DNA from 3 places in the Shewanella sp. SP2S2-6 genome. Region 2 is predicted to be linked to each of the others. Evidence: predicted binding sites of a transcription regulator. Region 2 holds the regulator's gene; each other region holds the start of a gene.
What was found. The regulator sigma-54, encoded in region 2, starts transcription at its own class of promoters, with help from an activator protein. The targets are predictions, from matches to a motif close to GTTGGCACGNNNNTNGNNT.
Positions count from the first base shown of each region.

Region 1: a site for sigma-54 is predicted at 1,762-1,780, ahead of Q4Q57_RS06170 (P-II family nitrogen regulator). Genes of this name have one in related genera too.
Region 3: a site for sigma-54 is predicted at 1,707-1,725, ahead of glnA (glutamate--ammonia ligase). Genes of this name have one in related genera too.

Region 1 covers NZ_JAUOEQ010000005.1:151,391-154,676, reverse strand. Annotated here, with positions in the region: gene Q4Q57_RS06175 (ammonium transporter) at 115-1,365, opposite strand; gene Q4Q57_RS06170 (P-II family nitrogen regulator) at 1,376-1,714, opposite strand; gene Q4Q57_RS06165 (hydrolase) at 2,058-2,600, shown strand; gene nrfA (ammonia-forming nitrite reductase cytochrome c552 subunit) at 2,738-3,286, opposite strand, start outside.
Region 2 covers NZ_JAUOEQ010000022.1:6,185-9,470, reverse strand. Annotated here, with positions in the region: gene lptA (lipopolysaccharide transport periplasmic protein LptA) at 1-419, shown strand, start outside; gene lptB (LPS export ABC transporter ATP-binding protein) at 416-1,147, shown strand; gene Q4Q57_RS14665 (RNA polymerase factor sigma-54) at 1,255-2,733, shown strand; gene hpf (ribosome hibernation promoting factor) at 2,762-3,049, shown strand; gene ptsN (PTS IIA-like nitrogen regulatory protein PtsN) at 3,052-3,286, shown strand, end outside.
Region 3 covers NZ_JAUOEQ010000007.1:65,021-68,306, reverse strand. Annotated here, with positions in the region: gene typA (translational GTPase TypA) at 1-789, opposite strand, end outside; gene glnA (glutamate--ammonia ligase) at 1,813-3,222, shown strand.

The DNA of each region.
Region 1 (3,286 bases), on a different contig from region 2:
TTGAGCTTCAACCATTGCGATGATCCATAAAAAAAGCAGAGCCTAAGCTCTGCTTTACTATCCCTCGTTCCACGCTAGGCATCAAGTTGAATCACCATTCATTCGCCAGTTTACTTAGCCAGCATTTTTAACCGTAACAAACTCTGGGTAGGCATCGATACCGCAATCAGACGCATCCATACCATTGTATTCTTCTTCCTCTGTCACACGGATCCCCATGGTTTTCTTAATCACATACCAGACCACAAAGGATGAACAGAATACCCAAGTAAAGATGAAGGCTGCACCGGTCAACTGCCCAGTAATAGTCGCATCAGCGTTGGATAATGGCACACACATTAACCCAAGAAAACCCGCCACGCCGTGTACTGAAATCGCGCCCACTGGATCATCGATCTTAATGCGATCTAAGCCTACAATAGAGAACACCACTAAACCACCAGCAACCACACCAATCACGCCCGCCATTAACAGTGAAGGTGATAGCGGATCTGCCGTAATCGCCACTAAGCCCGCTAGGATCCCGTTGAGGATCATAGTTAAATCCGCTTTACCCCAAATCATCTTACACACGATAAGCGCAGAGATAGCACCAAATGCAGCCGCAGTATTAGTATTTACGAACACTTTTGCCACTGAGCTCGCATTCGCCGCATCCGACACCATTAATTGCGAGCCACCGTTGAAGCCAAACCAGCCCATCCACAGAATAAACATACCTAAGGTTGCCATCGGCAAATTAGAGCCTGGGATAGGATTCACTTGACCGTTAGGGCCATATTTACCCTTACGTGCACCAAGCAATAATACCCCCGCAATCGCTGCAGTCGCACCAGTCATGTGCACAATACCGCTACCGGCAAAGTCCACAAAGCCCAGTTTTGCGATAAAACCTTGGCCCCAAGTCCAATACCCTTCCACTGGATAGATAACTGCAGTCATTACCACAGAGAAGAATAGGAAAGCCCATAACTTCATCCGTTCCGCCACAGCGCCAGAGACAATTGACATCGCCGTTGCCACAAACACCACTTGGAAGAAAAAGTCAGATTCTAATGCATGGCTCGCATCCGATGATTGAGAACCGATTAAGGTACCAATCGATGGTAGCCAGCCTCCTTCAGTGTTATCGACATACATAATGTTGTAGCCAACCAATAGGTACATCACACAGGCAATCGCGTACAAAACCACGTTCTTAGTTAAAATTTCAGTGGTGTTTTTAGAGCGAACTAAGCCCGCTTCTAACATGGCAAATCCCGCTGCCATCCACATTACCAAAGCACCTGAGATCAAAAAGTAAAAGGTATCGAGTGCAAAGCGTAGTTCAGTGACTGTGCCACCTAGTTTTGTTAATTCTTCCATTATCAGCCCCTTATAGCGCTTCTGTATCGAGTTCACCCGTACGGATACGGATAGCATGTTCTAAGTCGACGACGAAGATCTTACCGTCGCCAATTTTCCCCGTATGAGCCGCCGTGGTGATGGCCTCAATCAACATGTCGAGATTTTCAGCCTTAGTGGCAATTTCTAGTTTTACTTTTGGCAAAAAATCCACCTGATACTCGGCGCCACGATACAGCTCTGTGTGCCCTTTTTGACGGCCAAAACCTTTAACTTCGGTCACCGTCATGCCTTCAATACCTATTCCGGCGATAGCTTCACGGACATCATCCAACTTAAATGGCTTGATGATAGCGCTGACTAGTTTCATCCTGACCTCCAAAAAAACGCGATTGTTATTAATTTGTATCAAAGGTAATTCAATCATTAGGCCAACAATTTAACTTACTGATTATTTTAAACTTTAACTAAACAAGGTTATTTTTAAAGGTTAAAAATGCACCATGATCGAGCACAAACAAGTGCAACGCACTCTTTTAGTGAGCAGTTTAAGTGCAACAGCTATTCGACCTTAGGCCTATTGGTAACAAGGTTAAATTGGGGTCTACTGGGGAAGCGTAAATCGAGATGAAATCTGAGCATCACAGCACAAGCTCTTAGACAAAAGCGAAGATCATCACTAAGACAATCATCAAGCGCAGAAGGAAGGCCCGATGTTAAAACCCGAAGAATGTGTTCTCGTTATCGTCGATGTGCAGGGAAAACTTGCACAAATCATGGATAACAGTGACAAGCTGCACCAACAACTACAGACCTTAATCCAAGGTGCACAATTATTTGAAATACCTATACTATGGTTAGAACAGCTACCCGATAAGCTCGGAGCAACCAGTCCTGAGCTTCAAACCTTGCTAGAGAAAACCGGCTCCCCCATTGCCAAGCAACATTTTAGCGGCTGGCACTGTGAAGAGTTTGCGCAGGCACTCACTAAGACGGATCGCAAACACGTCATACTGGCGGGCATTGAGACCCATGTGTGTGTTTATCAAACCTGTTGTGACCTTATAGAACAGCAATATTTGGTGCATCTCGTCGCAGACGGCGTTTCGTCACGCAGTGCCGAGAATAAACAACTGGGTATTCAGATGATGACGACCAGAGGCGCCTTATTAACTAACGTGGAATCGCTATTATTTGAATTACAACATCAAGCCCAAGGCGAGCGCTTTAGGGCATTATTAAAACTGATAAAATAGCAATTCACTCCTTGGCTCTAATGAAGTAAACAGCCCTTGGTTCAGGCATGACGTTGACATTCAAAGCCCTCGCGGAGTCAGCGAGGGCTTTTGCTTACATGAGGGGTTAGCTCAGGTTAAAAACAAGTTGTTAAACACTATTTATAAGTGGCTTCGCGTTTTTTCGCTTCTTCATCCCACTTAGGTAACATGTCTTTCTTAAATGCTTCTTTCTCTGCATTCATTTTTTCCATGTCCATACCTAAAGCGGCTTGTGCCTTGGCTTTAGTAGAAATATCAGGGATCGCGATAGGATCTGTGATGCCTTTTTTCGCTAACAATTGCGCTAATTTAACCCGCGCATCTGCCGCTTTATCTACCGCTGTGCCTAGGATACGTAAGACTTCTTCAGGGGCATGCGCAGCAGCGCCGTGTGAAGCAATCGCATAGTCCCAACGCCATTGTGAATGACGGATATCGGTTAGAATAGGCTTCATTTCCGCTTCAGTTGCACCGGCTTTCCAAGCGGCTGCGGCTTCAAAGTGCGCTTTCACCAGTTGTGCTTCGGCGCGGCCTTTAAGCTCTTTTACTTTCGCTTTACGTTCGTTGGTCAAGCCGACTAAGAACTCTTTACTTTGGCTGTGGCACGTCGCGCAGGTTTCTTCAAAACGATCAAATGGGTTACCCACTTTATGATCTGTGTACTT
Region 2 (3,286 bases):
TCATCTTCTTTGGTCCGGTGGAAGTTACCCAAGGCTCGATAAAAATCCAAGCAAATGAACTGCGTGCATTTTCTGCCGAAGGTGAAAATAGCAAAATTTTAGTGGCCACTGGTAACCCCGCAACTTACAGCCAAGTGTTAGACGATGGTCGTCCAGCCTCGGCGAGCGCGAAAGAAATTCGTTACGATATGGCAAGCCGTACCCTGACACTGAAAGGCCAAGCTTCGTTAGATCAAGCAGGTAGCCAAGTGACGGGTAATGTGATCCGCTATAACATCATCCAGCAAAAATTGATTGCTGAGAGCACAGGTAATGGTGACGATCGCGTGATCACTATTATTCAGCCAGAAAACTATCAAGATGATGCCAAACCAGACGCGCCAGCGGATAAACCTGTGAAAAAGCAGGACTCTAAATGACCCAAATCACCCTAAGAGCACAAAATCTGGCGAAGAGTTATAAGAGTCGCCAAGTGGTTAAAGACGTCAGTCTAACGGTAAAGACAGGTCAAGTTGTTGGACTACTCGGCCCAAACGGTGCGGGTAAAACCACCACCTTTTACATGGTCGTCGGTCTGGTTAAAAGCGATAAAGGCCACATCTTTATCGACGATGATGATTTAACCGCAGATCCTATGCACCTGCGCGCCCGCAAAGGCATAGGTTACTTACCGCAGGAAGCCAGTATCTTCCGTAAGCTGACCGTCCATGACAACATCATGGCCGTACTGCAAACGCGCAAAGAATTGAAGAAAGAGCAAAGGGAAGAACAACTCGAGCATCTGCTCGAAGAATTCCACATCACCCACATCCGTGACAGCCAAGGTATGTCATTGTCGGGTGGCGAACGTCGCCGTGTAGAAATTGCACGGGCGTTAGCGGCAAATCCTAAGTTCATTTTGCTCGATGAACCCTTTGCGGGTGTCGATCCGATTTCAGTTATCGACATTAAAAAGATTATCGAACAGCTCAAAAGTCGTGGCCTTGGCGTGTTGATCACCGACCATAATGTTCGCGAGACATTAGATGTGTGTGAACATGCCTATATTGTGAGTCACGGAAACCTGATTGCCGAAGGAACACCTGCAGAGATCTTAGACAATCAGCAAGTTAGGGCTGTGTACTTAGGTGAACAATTCAGGCTATAGTTAATCAAGCGGAGCCAATGAAGGCAATTTGTGCCAGCATTGGGCTCCACTCAAGATGATAACAAGCGACCTCATCCAACAATAATAACGTAGGGATCAGCGGTAACATGAAAGCGTCACTCCAGCTCAAACTGGGTCAACAGTTAACCATGACGCCACAATTACAACAGGCCATTCGTCTGTTGCAACTGTCGTCATTAGAACTGCAGCAAGAGATCCAGCAAGCCTTAGATTCTAATCCCCTTCTCGAGCTGGAAGAGGATCAATTCGACGCCACTAAAGACCCTGTAAACCAAACGCTTTCCGATACGGATTTCAGTGAATCGAGCACTCTGCCGCCAGAGAAAGACAGCTCCACCATAGACACGGCAGAGTCCTTAACCAAAGAATCCATGCCCGACGAACTCCCCATGGACACCACCTGGGATGAAGTGTTCACCGCCTCCCCTAATTCTGGCCCCGGCGGCAGTCGTGAAGACGATATGCCCTTCCAAGGTGAGACCAGTGAAGGCTTGTATGAACACTTAGAATGGCAAAAAAACCTCACACCGTTTTCTGAAACCGATTTAGCCATTGCCACCGCCATTATTGATGCCATCGACGATCAAGGCTATCTCACCCAAAGCACTGACGAAATCCTCGAAGCCATGGGCAATTCTGAGGTTGAGCTCGACGAAGTCGAAGCCGTACTCAAGCGCATTCAACATTTTGATCCCATTGGTGTTGCCGCCCGCGATTTAAGCGAGTGCCTGTTGATCCAACTATCGCATTTCGCCGCTGACACGCCCAACCTAGAAAACGCCCGCATGCTGATCAAAGATCATTTAGATCTGATCGCCGCCCGCGATTTTAGATTGTTGATGCGTAAGACTAAATTAAAAGAGGATGAGTTAAGAGACGGCATCGCGCTTATCCAAACCCTCAATCCTCGCCCAGGTTTATTGATTACGCCCAACGATGACGAATACGTCATCCCAGATGTGTCAGTGTCGAAGAAAAATGGCCGCTGGGTGGTTGAGCTTAATCCTGACTGCATGCCAAAAATCAATGTAAATCAACATTATGCTTCGATGGCGCGCTGCACTAAAAGCCAAGCCGATAGCCAATTTATTCGTGGTCATCTGCAAGAGGCTAAATGGTTTATCAAGAGTTTAGAGAGCCGTAATGATACCCTGTTGAAGGTGGCGAACTGTATCGTCCAATATCAGCAAGGTTTCTTTGAATACGGTGAAGAAGCCATGAAACCTATGGTGCTGAACGATATTGCCGAAGCGGTAGAAATGCATGAGTCGACCATCTCACGGGTGACAACCCAGAAATACATGCATACCCCTAAGGGACTTTTTGAACTAAAATACTTCTTCTCTAGCCACGTCGGTACTGACGATGGTGGGGAGTGCTCATCCACAGCAATCAGAGCCTTCATTAAGAAACTGGTTGCAGCGGAAAACCAGAAAAAACCATTGAGCGACAGTAAGATGGCACAACTTCTGGCAGAACAAGGGATCAACGTAGCCCGCAGAACCATTGCGAAGTACCGAGAGGCTATGCTCATTCCGCCTTCTAATCAGCGTAAAAGTTTATAACCTACAGTGGATATCGGAGGACGTTTCTATGCAAATAAACCTGAGTGGACACCATGTCGAAATTACCGAATCGTTACGCGCATATGTAGAAGAAAAGTTTTCAAAACTTGAACGCCATTTCGAACAGATCAATAATGTGCACGTTGTGCTCAATGTCGAGAAAATGCAACAGATTGCCGAAGCGAGAATAAATCTTATCGGTGGTGAAGTTTTTGCTACTTCAGAGCATGCTGACATGTATGCCGCTATAGACGCCCTGATTGACAAGCTTGATCGTCAGGTTATTAAACACAAAGAGAAGTTAACAAAACACTAATAATGGAACTTTGTACCATACTGCGGCCGGAGTGCACTACCTGCGCCACTCCGGGCAGCAAGAAAAAGGTACTGGAACTCATCAGCGACTTAGTCGCTGCCCAGTACCCGACCCTCTCATCTCAAGAGATATTCGAAAGCCTAGTGGCGCGCGAAAAGATGGGGAGCACAGGTATAGGTAACGGCATCGCCATTCCACATGGTCGACTAGCCGATATAGATCAGCCCATTGCCATAC
Region 3 (3,286 bases), on a different contig from region 2:
AGTACGGTCTAGACCCATGTAACCTAATACTTGGCCCATTTTACCGTTGCGAGTTTTGCCATCAGCGCCAATAATGGTCACTTGTTGGTTAGTTTTAACGCTACCACGCTTGATGCGGCCGATACCGATAACACCCACGTATGAGTTGTAGTCGATTTGCGAAATTTGCATCTGGAACGAACCTTCGGCGTCAGCATCTGGGAAAGATACTTTTTCAACGATAGTTTGGAACAGCGGCGTCATATCATCGCTCGCTACATCCGGATCTAAAGTTGCAAAACCGTTTAACGCAGAAGCGTAAACGATTGGGAAATCTAACTGCTCGTCGGTTGCGCCTAAGTTGTCGAACAGGTCGAATACTTGGTCGATAACCCAATCTGGGCGTGCACCTGGACGGTCAATCTTGTTGATAACAACGATTGGCTTTAAGCCTTGAGCAAACGCTTTCTTCGTTACGAAGCGAGTTTGTGGCATTGGACCGTCAACGGCATCAACCAGCAATAATACTGAGTCAACCATAGACAGAACACGCTCAACCTCACCACCGAAATCGGCGTGGCCTGGGGTATCAACGATGTTAATACGGTAGTCGTTCCACTTGATGGCAGTATTCTTTGCCAGAATCGTGATCCCACGTTCCTTTTCAAGATCGTTGGAGTCCATCACCCGCTCAGTGGCTTCTCCTCGGGTTGCAAGGGTGCCTGACTGTGACAGCAACTTGTCTACCAGGGTCGTTTTGCCATGGTCAACGTGTGCAATAATGGCGATGTTACGTAAATTCTCTAGCACGGATAAACCTCTTACCATCAAACAAAAATAGGGATATTTCAGTAATTCGTTATGGCGATCTAGCTCGATCCGCCACAATAAAAAGCGTGCCATTCTACTCCAGAGCGGCCTTGGCGCACAGGATTATTTTTGAACACTTATAAAACAATCCGCCGATCCTTGAGTAATTCCAGCCAATATTCCATTGAGTGAAATCCTCTACCGCCACAGTTAAAGCACTGTTCAATTGCCATATTAGTAGGAAAAATCCGAGTTAAGCAGCTGAATTTGCTATTTTTCATACTCTAGACGCAAACCATTTCTGCTGATTTAAACATCAATTAAAATTGATGCCACCGCGATGAAATCATCTCGCCGAGAAACAGCAATAAATTCTAGCGTACATTGAACTGGGCATTCATATTGGCGTTTATGACCGCGAAAACTGAATGTCTTTAAGACTCACTTCATTGTCACGCTATACCTTTATTACGCATCATTGATTCACTTGGTCTGTGAACAGCAAAGACATTTCGCACATGAGAACGAACTCTTTCCTAATAATATGATAATAAACCACTATTGGATTGAGAATGCGTGGCATAGTTGGACAGACTAGCGTGGTTTTATGACAATTATGCGGCGGCGAAATAGCCCAGAGAAATAGTCCAGTTCTGTGCTGAAAAGATGTGCGAGATTCAGTGCTGCTGTCCTTATGCGACTAATGTGAGCCAAGGCGTCACTGCCATCTCACTGCCACATAAGCAGTGCATGTTATTACTTTGGATCCCAGCCTAGGTTTGCATGAATCAATTCAGTGCGCACCAAAATGGATTGATGCACCAAAATGCCACAGCTAAAAGCACCATAGTGGTGCACACACGAATCCAATTAAGTGCAGAAAAGATTTTAAACCATGTTAATCAGCTAGTTAAATTATTGGCATGGATATCGCTTTATCGCTCGTAAGTTTGGCTCAAGATAAATAACTTGAGTTAAAAGATTATAGAAGGGGCATCCCTTTACCCTACCGGAGGCTTGAGAATGTCAGTTGAATCAGTTTTAAAGCAACTTGAAGAATTAGAAGTTAAGTTCGTTGATTTACGTTTTACCGACACTAAAGGTAAAGAGCAGCACGTATCTATTCCTTCTCATCAGGTAGATGCTGATTTCTTCGAAGACGGCAAAATGTTTGACGGTTCTTCTATCGCAGGTTGGAAGGGCATTAACGAATCAGACATGGTACTGATGCCAGATCCAACGACATTCGTACTGGATCCTTTCACCGAAGAAACCACAGCGCTTATTCGTTGTGACATTCTTGAACCAGGTACTATGACGGGCTATGACCGTGACCCACGTTCAATTGCTAAAAAAGCAGAAGCTTACCTAATCTCTACTGGCATCGCTGATACTGTTTTGATTGGCCCAGAACCAGAATTCTTCCTATTTGATGATGTCCGTTTCGGTACTGACATGTCAGGTTGTTTCGTTAAGATCGACGCTAAAGAAGCGGCTTGGAACTCAGGCACGAGCTACGAAGGCGGCAACACAGGTCACCGTCCATTCACTAAAGGCGGTTACTTCCCAGTTGCACCGGTTGACTCATCACAAGACCTACGTAGCGCTATGTGTTTAGTGCTTGAAGAAATGGGTCAAGTGGTTGAAGCGCATCACCACGAAGTGGCGACTGCGGGTCAAAACGAAATCGCTACTCGCTTCAACACGTTAACTAAAAAAGCGGATGAAATCCAAATTCTGAAGTACGTAGTGCACAACATGGCACACGCTTACGGTAAGACGGCGACTTTCATGCCTAAACCCATCGTTGGCGACAACGGTAGCGGCATGCACGTTCACCAATCTCTAGCGAAAGACGGTGTTAACTTGTTCGCTGGCGACAAATACGCGGGTTTAAGTGAAACGGCTCTGTACTACATAGGTGGTATCATCAAGCACGCTCGCGCGCTGAACGCTTTCACTAACCCAAGCACTAACTCTTACAAGCGTTTAGTGCCACACTTTGAAGCACCTGTTATGTTGGCCTACTCTGCACGTAACCGCTCTGCATCAATCCGTATTCCAGTGGTACCAAGCCCTAAAGGCCGTCGTATCGAAGCGCGTTTCCCAGATCCACATGCCAACCCATACTTAGGTTTCGCAGCGCTGCTGATGGCCGGTCTTGACGGTATCCAAAACAAGATCCACCCAGGTGAAGCGATGGACAAAGATCTGTACGATCTGCCTCCAGAAGAAGCGGCTGAAATCCCACAAGTGGCAACGTCATTAGAAAACGCCCTTGAAAATCTGCAAGCTGACCATGAGTTCCTGACAAAAGGCGGCGTGTTCAGTGAAGATTTCATCCAATCTTATATCGTACTGAAAACAGCAGAAGCTGAGCGTGTAGCACGTACAACTCACCCACTTGAGTTTGAAATGTACTACAGCTTGTAATGGCTAGCGCTATACAACCGGCTCGCTTTATGTAATTGATACAGAAAATATAAAAGCCTCGATA